Regions from separate parts of the Clostridioides sp. ES-W-0016-02 genome, predicted to be linked through region 2. Evidence: riboswitches for the same ligand, from Rfam matches in the RefSeq annotation. Region 2 holds a riboswitch; the other holds the start of a gene.
What was found. A riboswitch is a leader RNA that binds a small molecule or an ion and turns the genes downstream of it on or off. The one in region 2 is predicted to bind S-adenosylmethionine.

Region 1: it holds a riboswitch for S-adenosylmethionine, as region 2 does, so the genes downstream of both, metK (methionine adenosyltransferase) here and IC758_RS08385 (MetQ/NlpA family ABC transporter substrate-binding protein) in region 2, are expected to answer to the same signal.

The regions. Positions count from the first base shown of each region.
Region 1 is NZ_CP061361.1:179,606-185,463, reverse strand. Features, by position in the region: gene IC758_RS01240 (ATP-dependent RecD-like DNA helicase) at 1-424, opposite strand, end outside; gene IC758_RS01235 (hypothetical protein) at 696-1,793, opposite strand; gene metK (methionine adenosyltransferase) at 2,128-3,321, opposite strand; SAM riboswitch class I at 3,458-3,561, opposite strand; gene yyaC (spore protease YyaC) at 3,750-4,259, shown strand; gene fabZ (3-hydroxyacyl-ACP dehydratase FabZ) at 4,404-4,832, opposite strand; gene IC758_RS01215 (rod shape-determining protein) at 4,848-5,858, opposite strand, start outside.
Region 2 is NZ_CP061361.1:1,738,629-1,744,486, reverse strand. Features, by position in the region: gene IC758_RS08390 (lipoate--protein ligase) at 10-996, shown strand; SAM riboswitch class I at 1,087-1,194, shown strand; gene IC758_RS08385 (MetQ/NlpA family ABC transporter substrate-binding protein) at 1,308-2,105, shown strand; gene IC758_RS08380 (TerD family protein) at 2,208-2,807, shown strand; gene IC758_RS08375 (putative bifunctional diguanylate cyclase/phosphodiesterase) at 3,106-4,965, opposite strand.

The sequences.
Region 1 (5,858 bases), 1.6 Mb from region 2:
GTTCTCTATCTTCTTCATAACTCTTTACTATTTGCTTTACCTTTTTACTACCTATCCCCTCTACTTCTTGTAATTTTTCTGGGTAGTTTTGTATTATATCTAGTGTGTCAACACCAAACTTATCAATTATTCTCTTAGCCATTTTTTCGCCAATTCCATGTATCATACCAGAAGATAAGTAAACATAAATTCCTTCCAAAGATGATGGTGTCACTGGCATAAAACTATTCACTTCAAATTGAGTTCCATAAATTTTGTGGTTTACCCATTTACCTTCAACCTCTATACTCTCTCCCATTGCTAAAGTAGGCATACATCCTACAACAACAATTTCATCATTTTCATTTACCAGATGAGCTATTGTATAGCCATTATCTTCATTTTTAAAGACTATCTCACTTATCATTCCTTCTAATTTTTCCATTTTTATCTCCTAAAAATACTAATAATTGTTCCGTTCGTATGTTAGTATACTTAAATATATTAAGTTCTATGATAGGATTCTATCAGAAAATTTTTCTATATTTTTATACTTAACTTAATTTCTAACTATTATACATTTTATCAGAAACAAAAAAAATCTGCACCCTAAAAATATGGTACCTTAAAGTAAAGGTACCATATATAAATAATTATTTTATTTCAACCAGCTTACTTCTAAAACATAGATTAAATTTCACAAATTTATTTTGATATTAATTTACCTCAGATTTATTTTCCTTGTATCCTTCAGTTTTGGTAATTCTTCGATAAAGCATACATAGTAAAATTAAAATTCCCATATAACCTGTATATGGATATAATGTCCCTACAAGCTTATCAAATGGTAATAATCCTCCTATACATGCTAATATGCTTACTACTACTGTTATTATTTTAAATTTAGGATGGTCATCTTCCACAAATCTATTAGTTACTGACCATAATAATGGTACAGCTGTAGTATATATTCCTAATAAAAGTACTACTGAGAATAAAATACCTATAATTGGAGATATCTTGTCAGCTAAATAAAGAGCTGGTATTTCTTTTGTGTATATATTTCCTACATCTGAAAGTAATGCTAGATTCATCATTATAGCAGCTGCCATAAGGGCTACTCCACCTACTATACCTCCCCATACAGCATCTTTCTTATTTTTTGCTGAAGCTCCCATTCCAGTTAAAAATGTTATTACTATTATTACATTATAGCAAGTATAAAGTACACCTGAGAAATATCCATTTGATGTAGCAGTTTTAACGTTTAGACTATCAATTATAGCTCCTGCATTTGATAAAGCACCAATATTACTAAATAGACTAATTGCTCCTACTAAAAGTGTAAATATTATTATTATAGGACCTATATTACCTAGTATCTTTGAAAGCCTTGTCAAACCTAGAGATACAGTTATTAGGGAAACGATTGCCATACCAATTCTACCTACATATGGATTTAGACCATAATACTCTGATAATGTAGCTCCTGCTCCTGCAATCATTATTACTAATGTACCAAACAAAAACAATGGTCCAAACCACTCAAAAAATGTACCAAGATATTTTCCACAATATACCTGATAAATCTTTATTGGTTCTTTAAGCTTTAATTCTCTCCCTTTTTCTATAACTTCTGCTCCAAACCATGAGAATAATACCATAGATATTATTCCTCCTATAATTCCAGCATACCCATAAAACGTAAAGAATTGTACTATCTCTTGACCAGTTGCAAATCCAGAACCTATTACAGTCGCTACATATGCTCCAGCAAAACTTATAACCATTTTGATGTTTATTTTATCCGACATACACACTACTCCCTCCTAAATAAAATAAATTTTTTAATAAGTAAAATTTAATGTAAGTTTATTAAGACTATATTAGTTGTATTATTGATGCTTTTCAATATTTTTTGAATTATTTAACATTACTTAACGAAATCTTAACCAGTTTTTAACATATTCCTTCTACTATGTATTAATTTAATGCAATATTATATAATGAAATATATTAATCTCACTAAATAATGTTTATTTATTATATGATTGAAAATTAGTATTTATTAAATATATTTAATCATAAAATAAAAAACTGCTAAAACGTAATTTTAAAATTACATTCTAGCAGCTTCTTATCTAAGCATTATTCACCTAATGCATCTTTTCTTAATTGTTCTACTTTATCAGTTCTTTCCCATGGTAAATCTATATCCGTTCTACCAAAGTGACCATAAGCAGCAACCTTTTTGTAAAGAGGCTTTCTTAAATCTAAATCTCTTATTATTGCTCCTGGTCTTAAATCAAAGTGTTTGTTTACTAGTTCAACAAGCTTCTCTTCTGAAACTTTACCTGTCCCAAAAGTATCTATAAATATAGATAATGGTCTAGCTATACCTATAGCATATGCAAGTTCTATCTCACATTTATCTGCAAGTCCAGCCGCAACAATATTTTTAGCAACATATCTAGCAGCATAAGCAGCAGATCTATCAACTTTTGTAGGGTCTTTTCCTGAAAAAGCTCCTCCACCATGTCTAGAATATCCACCATAAGTGTCTATTATTATTTTTCTTCCTGTAAGACCTGTATCCCCTTGAGGTCCTCCTATAACGAATCTGCCTGTTGGGTTTATATAAATTTTAGTATCTTCATCAAGTAATTCAGCTGGTATAACTGATTTTATAACATGCTCAATTAAATCTTGTCTTATCTTATCATTTGATACTGTTTCACAATGCTGAGCTGATATAAGAACTGTATGTACTCTTACAGCTTTATTTCCTTCATATTCAACAGTAACTTGAGTTTTTCCATCTGGTCTTAAATAATCAACTAAACCTGTCTTTCTAACTTCTGTAAGTCTTCTTGATAATTTATGAGCTAATGATATTGGAAGTGGCATTAATTCTGGAGTTTCATTACATGCAAATCCAAACATTATACCTTGGTCTCCAGCTCCTACTTTTTCTATTTCTTGTTCTATTTCTTCTCCAGTCTTACTTTCTAGACCTTCATCAACTCCCATAGCTATATCTCCAGATTGTTCATCTATAGAAGTTATAACTGCACAAGTGTCACAGTCAAATCCATATTTTGCTCTTGTATATCCAATTTCTTTTACTGTTTCTCTTACTAATTTAGGTATATCTACATAAGCAGATGTACTTATTTCTCCAGCTACTAAAACTAAGCCTGTTGTTACTGTAGTTTCACAAGCTACTCTAGATTGTGGGTCTTTTTCTAACAATGCATCTAATATTGAATCTGATATTTGGTCACATATCTTATCAGGATGTCCTTCTGTAACTGATTCTGACGTAAATAAATGTCTTGCCATTTTTGTTCCTCCTTATTCATTCTTAATTTTTATTATAGGTTTTACCTTATCTTCAATTCTTAGAAATTTTACTCAAAATAAAAAACCTCTCCTTATAAGAAGAGGTTAATAATCGTAATCGCATACTAATTAACTGACCTCATCTTTCAAGACTTTTGTCTTGTAGGAATTAGCACCTTTTCCCATTTGGGTGGTTGCTGGGCTTCACAGGGCCTATCCCTCAGCCGCTCTTGATAAGGTAATCAAGATTTAAGTTTTATTTTACTTTATTAGCTTACTATTTTTTTAAAATTTTGTCAAGATTTTTAGCCATATTTTTGCCATTACTTTTTTTGTGAGACAAATAAAATATTATCTCTATCTGAAATTTAAAGTTAGGTCTTTTTAGTGTTTTTTATTCATATATTTTTTTGAAGGGGGTGTTCCTATTGTATTTAGCTAAAGTAAATTACAGCGATGATGATGTTATACAGATGCTAAGTTCAGTTCTCAAAACCATAATTAATGAAAATACGATTGTTGTTTGCATAGGAACAGACAGGGCTATAGGTGATACTTTAGGCCCTTTAGTTGGAACAATACTTAAAAACAGTAAATTTAAATACCCCGTTTACGGTACACTAGATAACCCTATTCACGCCTTAAATATATATGAGTCTTTAGATACTATAAAAAATACACATATGCAAGGTAACTTCTTGGCTATAGATGCTTGCTTGGGGTCACAGAGTAACATAGGCAATATACAGATTAGAGAAGGACCTATCCTGCCCGGAAAAGGTGTGGGAAAAAAACTACCTCAAATAGGAAATTATTCTATAGTAGGGATTGTAGATAAAATTGATGAAAATAACAGACTTTCATTTAATAATATACGTCTTAGCTTTATACTAGACTTAGCTGAAACAATAGCCTTAGCACTATTGGTATCTACTTAAATCTTATATAAGGTAACTGATAAAATTTTTTGTATTAAAAAGGTAGATACTATAGAGTATTTAATTTAATAAATACTCCAAATTATCTACCTTTTTATTTTGATATTTATTCTTCTGTTTTAATGCTTTTCATTTTTAAAAATTTTATTTTTCTACTAGAGCAAACATTAACTCACCTTTACAGACAAGTTCTTCACCAACATAAGCTTTAGCATCTGCTTTTGCTATATTTCTTCTAAGCGTTGTCATTTCAACTTCCATAGTCAATGTATCTCCTGGTCTTACTTCTCTCTTGATTCTAACTTTATCAATACCAGCAAATACACCTAATTTCCCTTTATTTTCTTCCAAAGACATCATTGCTACTCCACACACTTGTGCTAGAGCTTCTACTATCAGCACTCCTGGCATCAATGGGTAATTTGGAAAATGACCTTGAAAAAATGGTTCATTAACTGTTACATTTTTTATACCAACAGCTCTTTTTCCAACTTCTAACTCTGTAATCTTGTCCACTAATAAAAATGGATATCTATGTGGTATTAGTTCTTTTATTTCATCTATATTTAACATTTTAAACTCTCCTAATTATTTTCTTTTGAAAGACCCACCTGTTTCAAGTAAATCTATTGAGCCCAAAGCAATCCCTGTTCCTTTCGCAACACAAGATAGTGGTTCATCTGCTATTGTAACAGTTATTCCTGTTCTCTGTTCTATTATCTTATCTAATCCATATAATAATGAGCCTCCGCCAGTCATTATTATACCAACATCACCTATGTCTGCTGCTAATTCAGGTGGTGTTTTTTCTAAAACAGCATGAGTTGCAACAACTATTTGTTCAACACATTCTCTAAGGGCTTCTAACATTTCTGCTGAGTTTATAGTTATAGAACTAGGAAGACCTGTAATCAGATTTCTTCCTGTTATTTTCATATACTTTTCTTCTTCTCTCTTAAATGCAGAACCAATTTCAAACTTAATTTTTTCTGCGGTTCTTTCTCCAATAAGAAGATTATGTTGTTTTTTCATGTACTTAACTATAGCATCATCAAATCGGTCTCCGCCAACTTTTATAGATTCACTTACAACTGCTCCCCCTAGTGATATTACGGCTATATCTACAGTTCCTCCACCAATATCTATAATCATATTACCATTAGGTTGTGATATGTCTACACCAGCTCCTATAGCTGCTGCTATTGGCTCTTCTATGATATACACTTCTCTAGCCCCAGCTTGTCTAGTAGCATCCTCTACTGCTCTCTTTTCTACTTCTGTAACACCTGTTGGCACACATACCATAATTCTAGGCATGAAAAATCTTCCAAATCCCTTTTTATCAACTATCTTATCTATAAAAGATTTTAACATCTTCTCAGTTACATCATAATCTGAAATTACACCATCTCTTAAAGGTCTTATTGCAACTATATTTCCTGGTGTTCTTCCTATCATTTTTTTAGCCTCTTCTCCTACAGCTAAAACAGAATCTGTTCTGTTGTCTATTGCAACAACAGATGGTTCTTCTAAAACGATTCCCTTACCACTAACATAAACAAGTACATTTGCAGTACCTAAATCTATGCCTATATCAGC
Region 2 (5,858 bases):
ATTACTTTAATGTTATTAATTTACAATGAAAAAACAAACCCTTATTTTAATTTAGCAATGGAAGAATATCTACTTAAAAACTTTGACGAAGATTTATTTATTTTATGGAGAAATGAACCTTCTATAATCGTTGGAAAAAATCAAAATACACTTTCTGAAATAAACTTAGAATATATAAAAGAACATTCAATACCAGTTGTTAGAAGACAATCTGGTGGAGGAGCTGTATTTCATGATTTAGGAAATATAAACTTTACATTTATAGCTTGTAATAATAATAGCTTTAGTGATTTCAGAAGATTCACTCAACCAATAATAGACTTGCTTAAAACCTTAGATGTCAATGCTGAGTTTTCTGGAAGAAATGACCTTCTTATAGAAGGTAAAAAATTCTCTGGAAATGCTCAACATAACTATAAAAATAAAGTGATGCATCATGGGACACTTTTATTTTCATCTGAAATAAATGACCTTTCAAATGCACTAAAAGTAAAACCCATAAAGTTTGAAGGTAAAGGCATAAAATCTGTAAAGTCTCGTGTAACCAATATAAGCGAACATTTACAGTCTGATATGGATATACTTGAGTTTAAAGATGCTATAATGAATTATCTTTCTTCAACAAATACTGGTAATACAAATTACTCTCTAAGTAAATATGACATAGAAGAAATAGAAAAACTTACTAAATCAAAATATGAAACTTGGGATTGGAATTTTGGTAATTCACCAAAATACTCTCTTTCAAATGAATTAAAATATGCTGGTGGAAATGTAGAATTTAATTTAAATGTTGATAAAGGTATAATAACTAGTATAAAGTTTTTTGGAGATTTCTTTGGGAAGTGTGATGTATCTTTTGTAGAAGATAAACTTATTGGTACAAAGCATGAGGAGAATTCATTGAGAGCTATTTTAGATGATATTGAAATAAATGACTATTTCTTGGGTGCTGATACTAATATTTTAGTTTCTGGAATTTTGGGTGTTAAATAGAAATAACAAAAACTTTAAAATATTTATAAAATTATGTTTACAGATACAAAAAATCATGCTAATATGTATAACATAATTAAAAATTAATACTTCTTATCCAGAGTGGTGAAGGGACTGGCCCTGTGAAACCCAGCAACCAGTATATTTTTTAATATACATTGGTGCTAAATCCTGCAGTATTGTACTGAAAGATGAGTTTAAATTAGCTTTTAAAGCCTGAGTTTACACTCAGGCTTATTTTATTTTCACGATGTGATAAAAAGAGGGTATTTTATTTTTAACTAATCAATTATATTCAGGAGGGAATTTTTATGAAATTCAAAAAATTATTAAGCTTGTTATTATGTCTAGTATTTACTTTATCTGTAGTTGGATGTTCAAAATCTAAAGACGATAAAAAAATTGTTGTTGGTGCTACTTTAGTTCCAGGTGGAGAGTTGTTAGAGGAACTAAAACCACTGATTGAAGAAAAAGGTTATACTTTAGAAGTTAAGAACTTTGACGATTACATACTTCCAAATGAAGCTTTAAATAATGGCGAAATTGATGCAAATCTATTTCAACATGAACCTTATCTAAAAGAAGCTGTTAAAGCTAAAGGTTATAAAATAATGGCAGGAACTAAACTATATGTATGCCCAGCGATACTTTACTCTTACAAAATAAAATCTGTTGATGAATTTAAAAAGGGAGATACAATTGCAATAAGCAACAATCCATCTTCTTGTTCTAAAGACCTTAGATATCTTGAAAGTATAGGACTTTTAACTTTACCTAAAGAAAATAATTTAGTTAGTCCTAAAGATATAATTGAAAATCCAAAGGGCATACAATTCAAAGAATTAGATATTGCTCAAATACCATCTTCTCTTCCAGATGTAACTGCTGCATTTATAGACACTACTTACGCAGTACCTGCTGGTCTTGATGCTAAGAAAAATGGAATCTACACAGCACCGGTAAATGATGAATATGCTAATCTTTTAGCATTTAGAAGTGAAGATAAAGATAGTGAAAAAATTAAAGTTCTACAAGAAGTTCTTACATCAGATAAAGCAAGAAACTTAATTGAAGAAAAATACAAAGGAATTGTAATTCCTGTTTTTTAGTAGAATTAGTATAATTTTAATATTATTATTGTAATCTTGTTGAATATTGACTTGTTAAGTGCTACCATTTAAGTAAATCTATGTTTGTGGAGGAAGATTACTATGGCTATAGAATTGAAAAAAGGACAAAAAATAAATCTTACAAAAAAAGAAAATACCGATTTAGGTGAGATTTTAGTTAATCTAAATTGGAATCAAAAAGTACAAAAAAAGGGCTTTTTTGGAGCTCTAAGAAATAGTAATATAGATTTAGATTTAGGTTGCTTGTTTGAAATGAAAAATGGTGTAAAAGGTGCTGTTCAAGCGTTAGGCAATTCCTTTGGCAATTTAGAACATCCTCCTTTTGCTCAACTAGATGGAGATGACCGAACAGGAAGCAATACACAAGGCGAAAATATAAGAATCAATGGTAACAAGATAAAAGAAATAAAAAGAATATTGATTTATGCTTTTATTTATGAAGGTGTGGCTAATTGGTCAGAAGCTGACGGAGTTGTAACTATTAAACAAAAACAAGATTCTGATTTAGTGGTTAAGCTTGATGAGCATAAAAATGGCTATAATATGTGTTCAATAGCATTAATAGAAAATGTAAATGATGAAACATTTAGTGTTGAAAAAGTAGTTAAATACTTTAAAGGACATAGAGAAATGGATAATGAATTTAACTGGGGCTTAAAATGGGTTGCAGGGAAAAAATAACAATGTTTAAGAGACTATAAGTAAATCTACTTATAGTCTTTATTTATGTATTCACTATCAACACTATCAATAAGTTCATCTTCTCTAAAACATAACTTTATATTATTTACACCTCACATAAAACCTTATAAGAATTTATAGTTTTCATGTAATTATTTAAATAAAATTGTATATTATGTATTGATGTTATTCTCAATATTTGTATCACTGTACATTTTAAATATTTAACAAAATTAATAAAGCACTTATATTATAAGCACTTTATTAGATTAGTATATATTAAAATATACTTTAACTATTATAAACTATAAACAGTTTCTTCATCTAATATTTTTTCAAAGTCTAATATTGGCATTGGTTTATAAAAGACAAACCCTTGAACCAAATCACACCCAATCTCTTTAAGAAACTCAACCTGTTCTTTATATTCAATACCTTCAGCAACAGTTATAATATTTAACTCTTTTATCATATGTATAATATTTTTTATTACTATCTTCTCTTTTTCTTTATTTAAACTTTCTTTAAAAAACATTGAGTCAAGCTTTAAAACATCAAATGGTAAATCCTTCAAAACACTTAGAGACGAGTATCCTTTTCCAAAATCATCCAAAGAACAAGTAAAGCCACTTTCATGTAGGTCATGTACAATTTCTAAAAGATGCTCTTGATTTTCAAAAGCAACACTTTCTGTAAATTCAATTTCTATAGTATTTTTAGGTATATTATATTTATTTTGTATACGCGAATAAGTTTCTACAAACTTAGCATTATAAAATTGAATCTTAGAAACATTAACTGAGATGGGAACAACTTGTTCATTTTCATCTAATCTCTTTCTAATCCATCTGCATACCTCTTCAAATACATATTGGTCTACTAAGCTAATAAAAAATTCCTTTTCTAATATTGGAATAAATATCGCTGGAGATATCACACATTTGTCTGGTGTCATCCAACGTACTAAAGCTTCTGCACAATCTATTTTTTGATTATGTAAATTAACTTTAGGTTGAAAATAAACAACAAATTCTCTTCTATCGAGTGCTTCATGTATTCTACTCTTAATGGTATTTTCTTCAATCATTTTTTTGCGAATATTTTCATTATAGAAAGCATACTTAGTACCAGGTTTATTCTTGACAGTCTTTTGTGCAAAATTTGCACGATTTATCAAGTCATCTATATTTAATTTTTCATTCACATCTTCAATACAACAAATTCCACTGACAATAGTAATACTATATTTATTTTTAATTTCATCTGTAATGTTAATCAACTTATCATCTACAATTTGTTGTCTTCTTAGTAAAGCTTCCTTATCTACATAACATCTTAATGCAACAAATCTATCTGCAATCTCTCTTGCAAATGTTTCATATTTTCCAATATCATCCATCATGAAATTAGAATAGCGTTTTAATATCATGTCCCCATAATCGTATCCAAATATATCATTGATATACTTAAAATTTTCAAAATCGATATAAAATATAGCAAATTTCTTGTCTTTATGTTTATAAATATACTGTTCTGCATCCAACTTAAACTTGTCTATAGTATTTGCTCCTGTAAGTTCATCTTTATATGCAATATTTTTTAAATCTACATTTAATTTTTCAAGTCTAATTAATCTTCTATTGTACTGCATAATCAATATAATCCATGCTACTATACCTACAATTGATATTATAATTATTAAAGTCATTAAGTAATCGCTTTTTTCTTTCGAATAATGTTCTATCTCAAATACTGTGTCATTTGCAATCTTAAAAAATTCTTCACTTGTTTGTAGTAACTGACTACTATCTTCTTCCATCCTTACTTTTTTAATTTCAATATTTAAATTTTCCCATTTTCTTTCTAATAAAGATAAATACTCGTTATATTTTTTACAATCAGTGACTACTAGACCATATTTTCCATGTCCTGTATTTAATTCATGTAAAATTTCATCGATATATTCTACTAGTTCATCATTTGGTTGAAAATTCATTTCTAATTTAGTTAGACGTTGACTCGCTCCACGAACAATACCAACATAATTAATCAACTTTCCATAATCTCCAATGTTGTGAATTAATTGAACAGAAATGTAACTTATAGAAATTAATAAAACAAATAAAACTAAGATAGTTATCTTTAAAAATCTCTTCATAAAATACCTCTATCCCCTATGTTTTCACGTTTATCAGATATTCTACAATTATGCTAACTAGGTTTTTATATGTTATAAATAATTAATATGATTTCTTCAATAAATTTTCTAAACATTTTTAATAACCAACTTAGTAAAATATTGTATAATCATTTTCTCAAATAACGTGTATTAAACCTTAATAAAACTCTCTTATTACTTAAAATATAGAAGATTTTATTCTACATAGTTTATTTTTGACATTGCATATTTTTGTAAATCATCATTTTTTCAAATTTTCCAATAGGTCTAGGTTTAGTTTCTGTTAACAAACTTTAGAACCTATATAAATACTATAATCATAATAGCTATTGCAAGTTTAATGTTTGTTTATTTTTATTCAAAATCTGCAATCTAAAATCTATCGTGACCTTTTTCCTTTTTTTCATTGTTATTAATCTAGGTTGTTCATTCTCCTTTGTAGGTGGTATTGAAAATATCAATGTGTTTTTTATAATCATACTTAATAAAATAATCACTCATAAGTCCATACACTTGTAAATGTTTTTCAAGTTTTGTTGTGCAAAGTATTTTTTATGTAAACTAGTTGAGAAATAAGGGTCTGTTTAATCAATTTCTACATTCTTTCTTTAGTGCATATGCTGGAGGTTTTATACGGATAAAATCAATAATTAGTAACAAAAATAGAAAAACGTTTTTTTAGAAGATTTTATTTTAATATTTAAACCACTCCTGAGAGATTATATAATAAATATATATCCATTGAATTATTAATATAATAACATAACCTTGTTCATGTATGTATTAGATTAATTGTATCAAAATAACTAATAAACCGCAAGTTCTAGCTAGTTTTCTTAAACCTTAAACATAGAATGATAAAATAAGATTCA